3 regions of the Streptomyces sp. NPDC000878 genome follow, and region 1 is predicted to be linked to each of the others. Evidence: predicted binding sites of a transcription regulator. Region 1 holds the regulator's gene; each other region holds the start of a gene.
The links. Region 1 encodes HrcA, which represses chaperone genes, less so after heat shock. Its sites were predicted from a motif close to TTNGCACTCNGNNNNNCNGAGTGCNAA; they were not measured.

Region 1 (3,244 bases):
CTTCCACGGTGGGGTCAGGTCCGGAGAGTACTGGCGCATTCGGATGACGATAGGAGAAGCTCCCGCGTCGTCAGTTCACTCCTCGCCTCGACACGCCGAAACGGGTTGCCAGCGCGTCCCGTTGGGCCCGTACGAACGCCGCGTCCACCACCGCTCCGTGACCGGGGACGTACAGCGCGTCCTCGCCGCCCAGGGTCAGGAGACGGTCGAGGGCTGCGGGCCAGTGGGAGGGTGCGGCGTCGGGGCCCGCCTGGGGTTCGCCCGACTCCTCGACCAGGTCGCCGCAGAAGACGACGGTCGGGTCGCCCGGTACGACGGCCACCAGGTCGCCGCGGGTGTGGCCGGGGCCGGCGTTCACCAGGTGTACCTCCGGGCCGTCGGGCAGGGCGAGGGTCAGTGTGTCCCTGACGCCTTCGTGCGGGACCACCAAGGTGTCCGCCGCCCCCTCCGCCGCACGGGCGTCCAGACCGTTGCGTACGGCGTCCGCGCACAACGCCGCGCGCCCCACTTCCCCGAATTCGTCGTTCGGGCCCAGCGCCGCGAGCACATGCGCACCCGCGAACGCCGCCGCTCCGAAAACATGGTCGAAGTGGGCGTGTGTCAGTGCGAGAAAATCCACCCGGCGGCCGGCCAGTTTCTGGGCCTCCAGGCGCAGGGCCGAGCCCTCCGCGAGGCTCGATCCCGCGTCGATCAGCAGTGCGCCGCCCGCCCCCACGACCAGCCCCACCGTGCAGTCCCAGACCGGCAGCCGGCGTCTGCCCACCCCGGCCGCCAGGCGCTCCCAGTCCAGGTCGCCCCACCCCGGCTCTTCCCAAGTCACCTTCATGCGGCGACGCTAGCCGGAGAAGGCGGGGAGGTGGGGGAGTCGGCGGGCGGAGTGCCTTGCCGCGGACACGACATCGCAGGACAGGTCGGTACACGTCGGCAGATCGGCGCAGGCCGCCCTTGCCGGGGGCGTACCCGACAGCCGTACACTGGGCCGGGGAACTCTGGCACTCGCACACGAAGAGTGCCAGGGACGGCCCAGGCACTCAGGGGACGACAGCAGTTGGAGGTGTGCGCGATGCTCAGTGAACGCAGGCTCGAAGTGTTGCGCGCCATCGTCCAGGACTATGTCGGCACCGAGGAACCGGTCGGGTCCAAGGCACTCACCGAGCGGCACAACCTCGGGGTCTCCCCGGCGACCGTCCGCAACGACATGGCGGCGCTGGAGGACGAGGGCTTCATCGCCCAGCCGCACACCAGCGCCGGGCGTATCCCGACCGAGAAGGGCTACCGGCTCTTCGTCGACAGGCTCGCCGGCGTCAAGCCGATGACAGCTCCCGAGCGGCGCGCCATCCAGAATTTCCTGGACGGTGCTGTCGACCTCGATGATGTCGTCGGGCGGACGGTCCGGTTGCTCGCCCAGCTGACGCGGCAGGTCGCCGTCGTGCAGTATCCGTCGCTCACCCGGTCGACCGTGCGGCACGTGGAGCTGCTCTCGCTCGCTCCAGCGCGCGTGATGCTCGTACTGATCACGGACACCGGCCGCGTGGAGCAGCGGATGATCGACTGCCCGGCGCCCTTCGGGGAGACCTCTCTGGCGGATCTACGCGCGCGGCTCAACAGCCGGGTCGCGGGCCGCCGCTTCGCGGACGTGCCACAGCTCGTGCAGGACCTCCCGGACGCCTTCGAGGCGGAGGACCGGGGTACGGTCGCGACGGTGCTCTCCACCCTCCTGGAGACGCTCGTCGAGGAGGCCGAGGAGCGGCTGATGATCGGCGGAACCGCCAATCTGACCCGCTTCGGACATGACTTTCCCCTCACTATCCGGCCGGTCCTCGAAGCTCTGGAGGAACAGGTCGTACTTCTCAAACTCCTTGGTGAGGCCGGGGATTCGAGCATGACCGTACGAATCGGTCACGAGAACAAATACGAGGGACTCAACTCCACGTCCGTCGTGTCGGTCGGCTACGGTTCGGGCGGCGAGGCAGTCGCCAAGCTCGGCGTGGTCGGACCGACCCGCATGGACTACCCGGGAACGATGGGAGCGGTACGCGCAGTGGCACGGTACGTCGGACAGATCCTGGCGGAGTCGTAAGTGGCCACGGACTACTACGCCGTACTCGGCGTACGCCGCGACGCGTCCCAGGACGAGATCAAGAAGGCGTTCAGGAGGCTCGCCCGCGAGCTGCACCCGGACGTCAACCCCGATCCGAAGACGCAGGAGCGGTTCAAGGAGATCAACGCCGCGTACGAGGTGTTGTCGGACCCGCAGAAGAAGCAGGTCTACGACCTCGGTGGCGATCCGCTGTCCCAGGCGGGCGGCGGAGGCGCGGGCGGCTTCGGCGCCGGTGGCTTCGGGAACTTCTCGGACATCATGGACGCGTTCTTCGGAACGGCGTCCCAGCGTGGGCCGAGGTCGCGTACGCGGCGCGGCCAGGACGCGATGATCCGGCTCGACATCGAGCTCGATGAAGCTGCCTTCGGGACCACGAAAGACATTCAGGTCGACACCGCCGTGGTGTGCGGTACCTGTAGCGGTGAGGGCGCCGCGCCTGGGACCTCCGCCCAGACCTGCGACATGTGTCGCGGGCGCGGTGAGGTGTCCCAGGTGACTCGGTCCTTCCTGGGCCAGGTCATGACCTCGCGGCCCTGCCCGCAGTGCCAGGGGTTCGGGACCGTCGTTCCGACGCCGTGCCCCGAGTGCGCCGGTGACGGGCGGGTGCGGTCGCGGCGGACGCTGACCGTGAAGATCCCCGCGGGTGTCGACAACGGTACGAGGATCCAGCTCGCCGGTGAGGGTGAGGTGGGGCCCGGTGGTGGTCCCGCCGGTGACCTGTACGTCGAGATCCATGAGCTGCCGCACTCGCAGTTCCAGCGGCGCGGGGACGATCTGCACTGCACGGTGACTCTGCCGATGACGGCGGCGTCCCTGGGCACCAAGGTGCCGCTGGAGACGCTCGACGGGCTGGAGGAGGTCGACATCCGTCCGGGCACACAGTCCGGGCAGTCGATTCCACTGCACGGGCGGGGGATTACCCACCTTCGGGGTGGGGGGCGTGGTGACCTGATCGTGCATGTCGAGGTCATGACTCCGTCGAAGCTTGATCCTGAGCAGGAGCGGTTGCTGCGGGAGCTGGCGAAGCTGCGGGGGGAGGAACGTCCTACGGGGCAGTTCCAGCCTGGGCAGCAGGGGTTGTTCTCGCGGTTGAAGGATGCGTTTAACGGGCGCTGAGGGAGGGGGCGGGGTGGGTTTGTTTCG
Region 2 (3,244 bases), on a different contig from region 1:
AAAGATCCGGCACCATGCGAACAGTAGGACAAACATACAAAAACAGGTCAATGATCCGTGCGGGAATCGCCGCGCTCACCGTGGCAGCCCTGGCCGCCGGCTGCGCGGAGAGCGACACCCCACGGAAGAGCACCCACCCGGCCCCCGGCCAGGAACTCCGCCTCCACGCACCCCCGGCCCGCGCCTTGGACACGTACGCCCGAAAGCTCGGCCGGGCGCACGCGGCCCGCGCAGCCGCCGCCAAACGCTGGGGCCTGACCGCACCCCCACTCATCGCACCCCCACCCCCCACCCGCAAACCCCACCTCACCACCCGCAAGGGCTTTGAGGTCGACGACCACGAGGAACGCGGCCTGCCGCCCGTCTTCACCACGATCCCGACCCGCCACAAGGTCGTCTTCCTCACGATCGACGACGGCGCCGAGAAGGACCCGGCGTTCCTGCGGATGATGAGCGAACTGAAGATCCCGTACACCGCCTTCCTCAGCGACTACCTGGTCAAGGAGGACTACGGCTACTTCAGGAAGATGCGCGACCTGGGTGTCGTACTCAACAACCACACCCTCAACCACCGCTACCTGCCCGCCCTCTCCTACGAGCGCCAGCGCACCGAGATCTGCGGCATGCAGGACGTCGTCAAGAAGCGCTACGGCACCCGCTCGACCCTCTTCCGCCCGCCCTACGGCAACTACGACGAGGACAGCCTGCGTGCCGCGAAGTCGTGCGGCGTGAAGCACGTACCCCTCTGGAACGCGGAGGTCTTCGCCGACCACTGGGACTACCGCGAGTGGGACCGGGACATCCACCCCGGCGACATCGTCCTCAGCCACTTCCGGGGCAAGGGCGACGGCAAGGGCACGATGCCCGACATGGTCCGCCGCTTCATGAAACTCGTCACAGCCAAGGGGTACGCGGTGGCCCGCCTGGAGGACTACCTGTGACCGCGCGCGCCCTGACCGCCACCGCCCTGGCCGCCGCACTCCTGACGGCGTCGCTGGCCGGCTGCGCCCGGTCCGCGGACCCCGTCGAACGCCTGGACAAGAAGGCGACCCACCCGACCGGCACCGACTCCCAGGCACACCGCCGCTGGGGCCTGCCGACCCCCCTGCGTCCGGCCCCACCCCCCTCCCCGCACGTTCGCCCCCGCACGGCGGGCCCGGGCCTCCCCCCGGTCGTCGACCACATCCCGACCCACGACAAGGTCGTCTTCCTGACCTACGACGACGGCGCCGAACGAGACCCTCGGTTCGTCGACCTGGTCCGCGAACTGCGCCTCCCGGTCAGCATGTTCCTCACGGACAGCGTGGTCGGCCCGGGCTACGGCCACTTCGCCCGCCTGCGCGAGGTCGGCGCGAACGTCCAGAACCACACCCTGGACCACCAGTCCCTGCGGGGCCTGCCGTACGCCGGCCAGCGCGCCGAGATCTGCGGCCAGCAGGACAAACTCCGTGAACGCTTCGGCATCCGCCCCCGCCTCTTCCGCCCACCTCACGGCATCTACGACACGACGACCCTGCGAGCGGCTGCGGACTGCGGAGTCTCGGCGGTGGTCCTCTGGACCAAGCGGCCGAGCCTCCGCCCGGGCGACATCCTCCTGGTGGGCCCACCCCAGGTCGAACAGACCCTGAGGCTGCTCAGGGAGGTGCAGGAGAAGGGGCTGAGGGTGGGACGCCTGGAGGACTACCTGTAGGGCTGCCCGCGGCGCCATTTCGGTGCACCGCGTCGCAGGGAATTAGCAGTCCGCTTGACCGAGTGCTAATCGCAGTCATAGTCTCAGGTCTGGCACTCCCCCCTGGAGAGTGCCAACAGCGACGGGCAGGTCCGGCACCCGCGACGACGGATCCACCTGGTCGCCACCTCAGACAGTTAACCCCGTGAGATCTCCGAAGGGGGAGGTCGGATCGTGACGACCACCAGCTCCAAGGTTGCCATCAAGCCGCTCGAGGACCGCATTGTGGTCCAGCCGCTCGACGCCGAGCAGACCACGGCCTCTGGCCTGGTCATCCCGGACACCGCCAAGGAGAAGCCCCAGGAGGGCGTCGTCCTGGCCGTGGGCCCGGGCCGCTTCGAGAACGGCGAGCGACTTCCGCTCGACGTCAAGACCGGCGACATCGTGCTGTACAGCAAGTACGGCGGCACCGAAGTGAAGTACAACGGCGAGGAGTACCTCGTCCTCTCCGCTCGCGACGTGCTCGCGATCGTAGAGAAGTAGTTCACCCGGTATTACCAGCATTGCAGTGCGAACTACGCCCCTGGCCCCCGCGACCTTCAACAGCCGGGTGCCGGGGGCGCAGTTCGTTCTCCCAATTTTCCGAGAGGGCTGAACCGCTCCCATGGCGAAGATCCTGAAGTTCGACGAGGACGCCCGTCGCGCCCTTGAGCGCGGCGTCAACAAGCTTGCCGACACGGTCAAGGTGACGATCGGCCCCAAGGGCCGCAACGTCGTCATCGACAAGAAGTTCGGCGCTCCCACCATCACCAACGACGGTGTCACCATCGCGCGCGAGGTCGAGCTGGACGACCCGTACGAGAACCTCGGCGCCCAGCTGGTGAAGGAGGTGGCGACCAAGACCAACGACATCGCGGGTGACGGTACGACCACCGCCACCGTGCTGGCCCAGGCGCTCGTCCGCGAGGGCCTGAAGAACGTCGCCGCCGGCGCCTCCCCGGCCGCCCTGAAGAAGGGCATCGACGCGGCGGTCAAGGCTGTGTCCGAGGAACTCCTCGAGACCGCCCGCCCGATCGAGGAGAAGTCCGACATCGCCGCCGTGGCCGCGCTGTCCGCGCAGGACACGCAGGTCGGCGAGCTGATCGCCGAGGCGATGGACAAGGTCGGCAAGGACGGTGTCATCACCGTCGAGGAGTCCAACACCTTCGGTCTGGAGCTGGACTTCACTGAGGGCATGGCCTTCGACAAGGGCTACCTGTCCCCGTACATGGTGTCCGACCAGGAGCGTATGGAGGCCGTCCTCGACGACCCGTACATCCTGATCCACCAGGGCAAGATCTCCTCCATCCAGGACCTGCTGCCGCTGCTGGAGAAGGTCATCCAGACCAACTCCTCCAAGCCGCTGCTGATCATCGCCGAGGACGTCGAGGGCGAGGCCCTGTCGACCCTGGTCGTGAACAAGATCCGCGGCACCTTCAACGCGGTCGCGGTCAAGGCCCCCGGCTTCGGCGACCGCCGCAAGGCGATGCTCGGCGACATGGCCGCGCTCACCGGCGCCGAGGTCATCGCCGAGGA
Region 3 (3,244 bases), on a different contig from region 1:
CCACGCCACCACCGGCGACGATGCCCTCCTCGACGGCCGCCTTCGCGTTGCGAACGGCGTCCTCGATGCGGTGCTTGCGCTCCTTGAGCTCGACCTCGGTCGCGGCACCGGCCTTGATGACGGCCACGCCGCCCGCGAGCTTCGCCAGGCGCTCCTGGAGCTTCTCGCGGTCGTAGTCCGAGTCAGAGTTCTCGATCTCGGCGCGGATCTGGTTGACCCGGCCGGCGACCTGGTCGGCGGAGCCGCCGCCGTCGACGATCGTCGTCTCGTCCTTGGTGATGACGACCTTGCGCGCACGGCCCAGGAGGTCCAGGGAGGTGTTCTCCAGCTTGAGACCGACCTCCTCGGAGATGACCTCGCCACCCGTGAGGATCGCGATGTCGTTCAGCATCGCCTTGCGGCGGTCGCCGAAGCCCGGGGCCTTGACCGCGACGGACTTGAAGGTCCCGCGGATCTTGTTGACGACCAGGGTCGAGAGGGCCTCGCCCTCCACGTCCTCGGCGATGATCAGCAGCGGCTTGCCCGACTGCATGACCTTCTCCAGGAGCGGGAGCAGGTCCTTGACCGAGGAGATCTTGGAGTTGGCGATGAGGATGTAGGGGTCCTCCAGCGAGGACTCCATGCGCTCCATGTCGGTCGCGAAGTACGCCGAGATGTAGCCCTTGTCGAAGCGCATGCCCTCGGTGAGTTCCAGCTCCAGACCGAAGGTCTGGGACTCCTCGACGGTGATGACGCCTTCCTTGCCGACCTTGTCCATCGCCTCGGCGATGAGCTCGCCGATCTGCGTGTCGGCGGCGGAGATGGAGGCGGTCGAAGCGATCTGCTCCTTGGTCTCGACCTCCTTGGCCTGGTCGAGCAGCGCACCGGAGACGGCCTCGACGGCCTTCTCGATACCGCGCTTCAGGGCCATCGGGTTCGCACCCGCGGCCACGTTGCGCAGGCCTTCCTTGACCAGCGCCTGGGCCAGGACGGTCGCGGTCGTCGTGCCGTCACCGGCTACGTCGTCCGTCTTCTTCGCGACTTCCTTGACCAGCTCGGCGCCGATCTTCTCGTACGGGTCCTCGAGCTCGATCTCCTTGGCGATGGAAACACCATCGTTGGTGATCGTGGGGGCGCCCCACTTCTTCTCGAGGACGACGTTGCGGCCCTTGGGGCCGAGCGTCACCTTGACGGCGTCCGCGAGCTGGTTCATGCCGCGCTCGAGGCCGCGCCGTGCCTCCTCGTCGAACGCGATGATCTTGGCCATGTGAAGTGGTCCTCCCGGACTGGGGTGGATTGCTCCGGACCGCGTTGGCGCCCGCGACGGACGGCCTGCCTGCCCCGATGGTTCCTTGCACCACCTGGCCTGCGGGCCTCACCGACCCGGTCCTTCGTTATCACTCTCACCTTCAGAGTGCTAACGCCAATGATTAGCACTCGCCCCTGTCGAGTGCAAGCGGCTCTCGAAGATCCGCAGGTGAACACAGGTGAGCAGAGAGGGACCTACGGGCCGGTAGGCCACCGGCAGACACGCCGAAGGGCTCGCACCCCGTGAGGTCCCACGGAGTACGAGCCCTTTGAAGAAGAACGTCGCTGCGGTGCGCCGGCGCGTGCTTCAGCTGGTCGCCAGACGGACCATGTCCGCCTGCGGCCCCTTCTGGCCCTGCGAGATCTCGAAATCGACCCGCTGACCTTCTTCGAGGGTGCGGTAGCCGTCCATCTGAATCGCGCTGTAGTGGACGAAAACATCCGCACCACCGTCGACCGCGATGAAGCCGTACCCCTTCTCCGCGTTGAACCACTTGACGGTGCCCTGAGCCATGCCTAACTCCCCTATTACTGGCCCTTGCACAGATCCACACTTCGCGGATCCGGGTCAGACCTCACCCCCCAACCGGTGGGGGTGTGCGCCGGAACGCGTCGACCGCGGCCGAATGTATCTGTCCAACTGCCCTCTGCAACAGGTCAATCGGACGAGAAATCCGGGCACGCCAGGTCATGGAATATGCGGAGAATTCACACGAATTCAGGGCAAGTCGGGCCCCACAAAGGGAGCAAAAAACGCAAAAGGCCTGCACACTTTGGCTACTTCTCAATGGGTGCGCGGCAGGAATTCATACTCGTGCGGCAAGCCAAGTGGTGCGGCTTCCCCAACTGTACCGCGCTCAACCATACAGAATTGCCCCCTCCGCTTCTCTCACGGAGGGGGCAATTCGATGAACTCTCGGTAATCAAAGTTACCGACGGTTACTACTGGCGGGTATCAGCCGCCCGCGACCGCGGGGATGATCGACACGCTCGCACCGTCCGGCGTCGCCGTCTCCAGCCCCTGCTCGAACCGGACGTCGTCGTCGTTGACGTACACATTGACGAACCGACGCAACTTGCCCTGATCGTCGAGCACCCGGGCGGCGATCCCCGTGTGGTTCTTCTCCAGATCGTCGATGACCTCGGCGAGAGTCCCACCCTCGGCGGCCACTTCGGCCTGCCCACCGGTGTAGGTACGCAGGATGGTGGGGATGCGGACGGAAACGCTCATGACTTCGACCTCCGGTCAGTGGGGCGCCCCTGAAGGGGCGCGGGGAACTGCGCGACCAGCCCCCACAGGCCCGCAGACGAACAACGACCTATTACCTCGTACCTCTTAAGAAGCGAGCCCGGCATCCCGGAACGACTCAAGACTGGGCCGAATCGTCGCAGTAAGCCCGACATCGGCCACAGCGTCCAACGTCTTGAGCCCATCCCCGGTGTTCAGCACAACAGTCGTCAACGTCGGGTCGAGAAGCCCGTTCTCGATCAGCTTCTTGGTGACCCCCACGGTCACCCCACCGGCGGTCTCCGCAAAGATCCCCTCGGTCCGCGCGAGCAACCGAATCGCGTCGACGACCTGCTCGTCGTTGACGTCCTCGACAGCCCCACCCGTCCGCCGCGCGATATCCAGCACATACGGCCCGTCCGCCGGATTCCCGATCGCCAGCGACTTCGCGATCGTGTTGGGCTTCTGCGGCCGTACGACGTCGTGCCCGGCCTTGTACGCCACGGACACCGGCGAGCAGCCCTCCGCCTGGGCGCCGAAGATCTTGTACGGCTTGTCGGCGACCAGCCCGAGCTTGATCAGCTCCTGCAGCCCCTTGTCGATCTTCGTGAGCTGCGACCCGGAGGCGATGGGGATCACCAGCTGGTCGGGCAGCTGCCAGCCGAGCTGCTCGCAGATCTCGTACGCCAGGGTCTTGCTGCCCTCCGCGTAGTACGGCCGCAGGTTGAC

Region 2: the regulator HrcA is predicted to act here: its motif matches at 1,733-1,759, upstream of groES (co-chaperone GroES).
Region 3: the regulator HrcA is predicted to act here: its motif matches at 1,374-1,400, upstream of groL (chaperonin GroEL).

The regions. Positions count from the first base shown of each region.
Region 1 is NZ_JBSFMT010000039.1:84,136-87,379, forward strand. Features, by position in the region: gene ACWDR4_RS29700 (DUF3097 domain-containing protein) at 1-39, opposite strand, end outside; gene ACWDR4_RS29705 (MBL fold metallo-hydrolase) at 71-826, opposite strand; gene hrcA (heat-inducible transcriptional repressor HrcA) at 1,064-2,080, shown strand; gene dnaJ (molecular chaperone DnaJ) at 2,081-3,217, shown strand.
Region 2 is NZ_JBSFMT010000024.1:23,358-26,601, forward strand. Features, by position in the region: gene ACWDR4_RS22145 (polysaccharide deacetylase family protein) at 51-941, shown strand; gene ACWDR4_RS22150 (polysaccharide deacetylase family protein) at 938-1,690, shown strand; gene groES (co-chaperone GroES) at 1,904-2,212, shown strand; gene groL (chaperonin GroEL) at 2,334-3,244, shown strand, end outside.
Region 3 is NZ_JBSFMT010000021.1:61,911-65,154, reverse strand. Features, by position in the region: gene groL (chaperonin GroEL) at 1-1,246, opposite strand, end outside; gene ACWDR4_RS20495 (cold-shock protein) at 1,595-1,801, opposite strand; gene ACWDR4_RS20490 (ubiquitin-like small modifier protein 1) at 2,243-2,518, opposite strand; gene thrC (threonine synthase) at 2,624-3,244, opposite strand, start outside.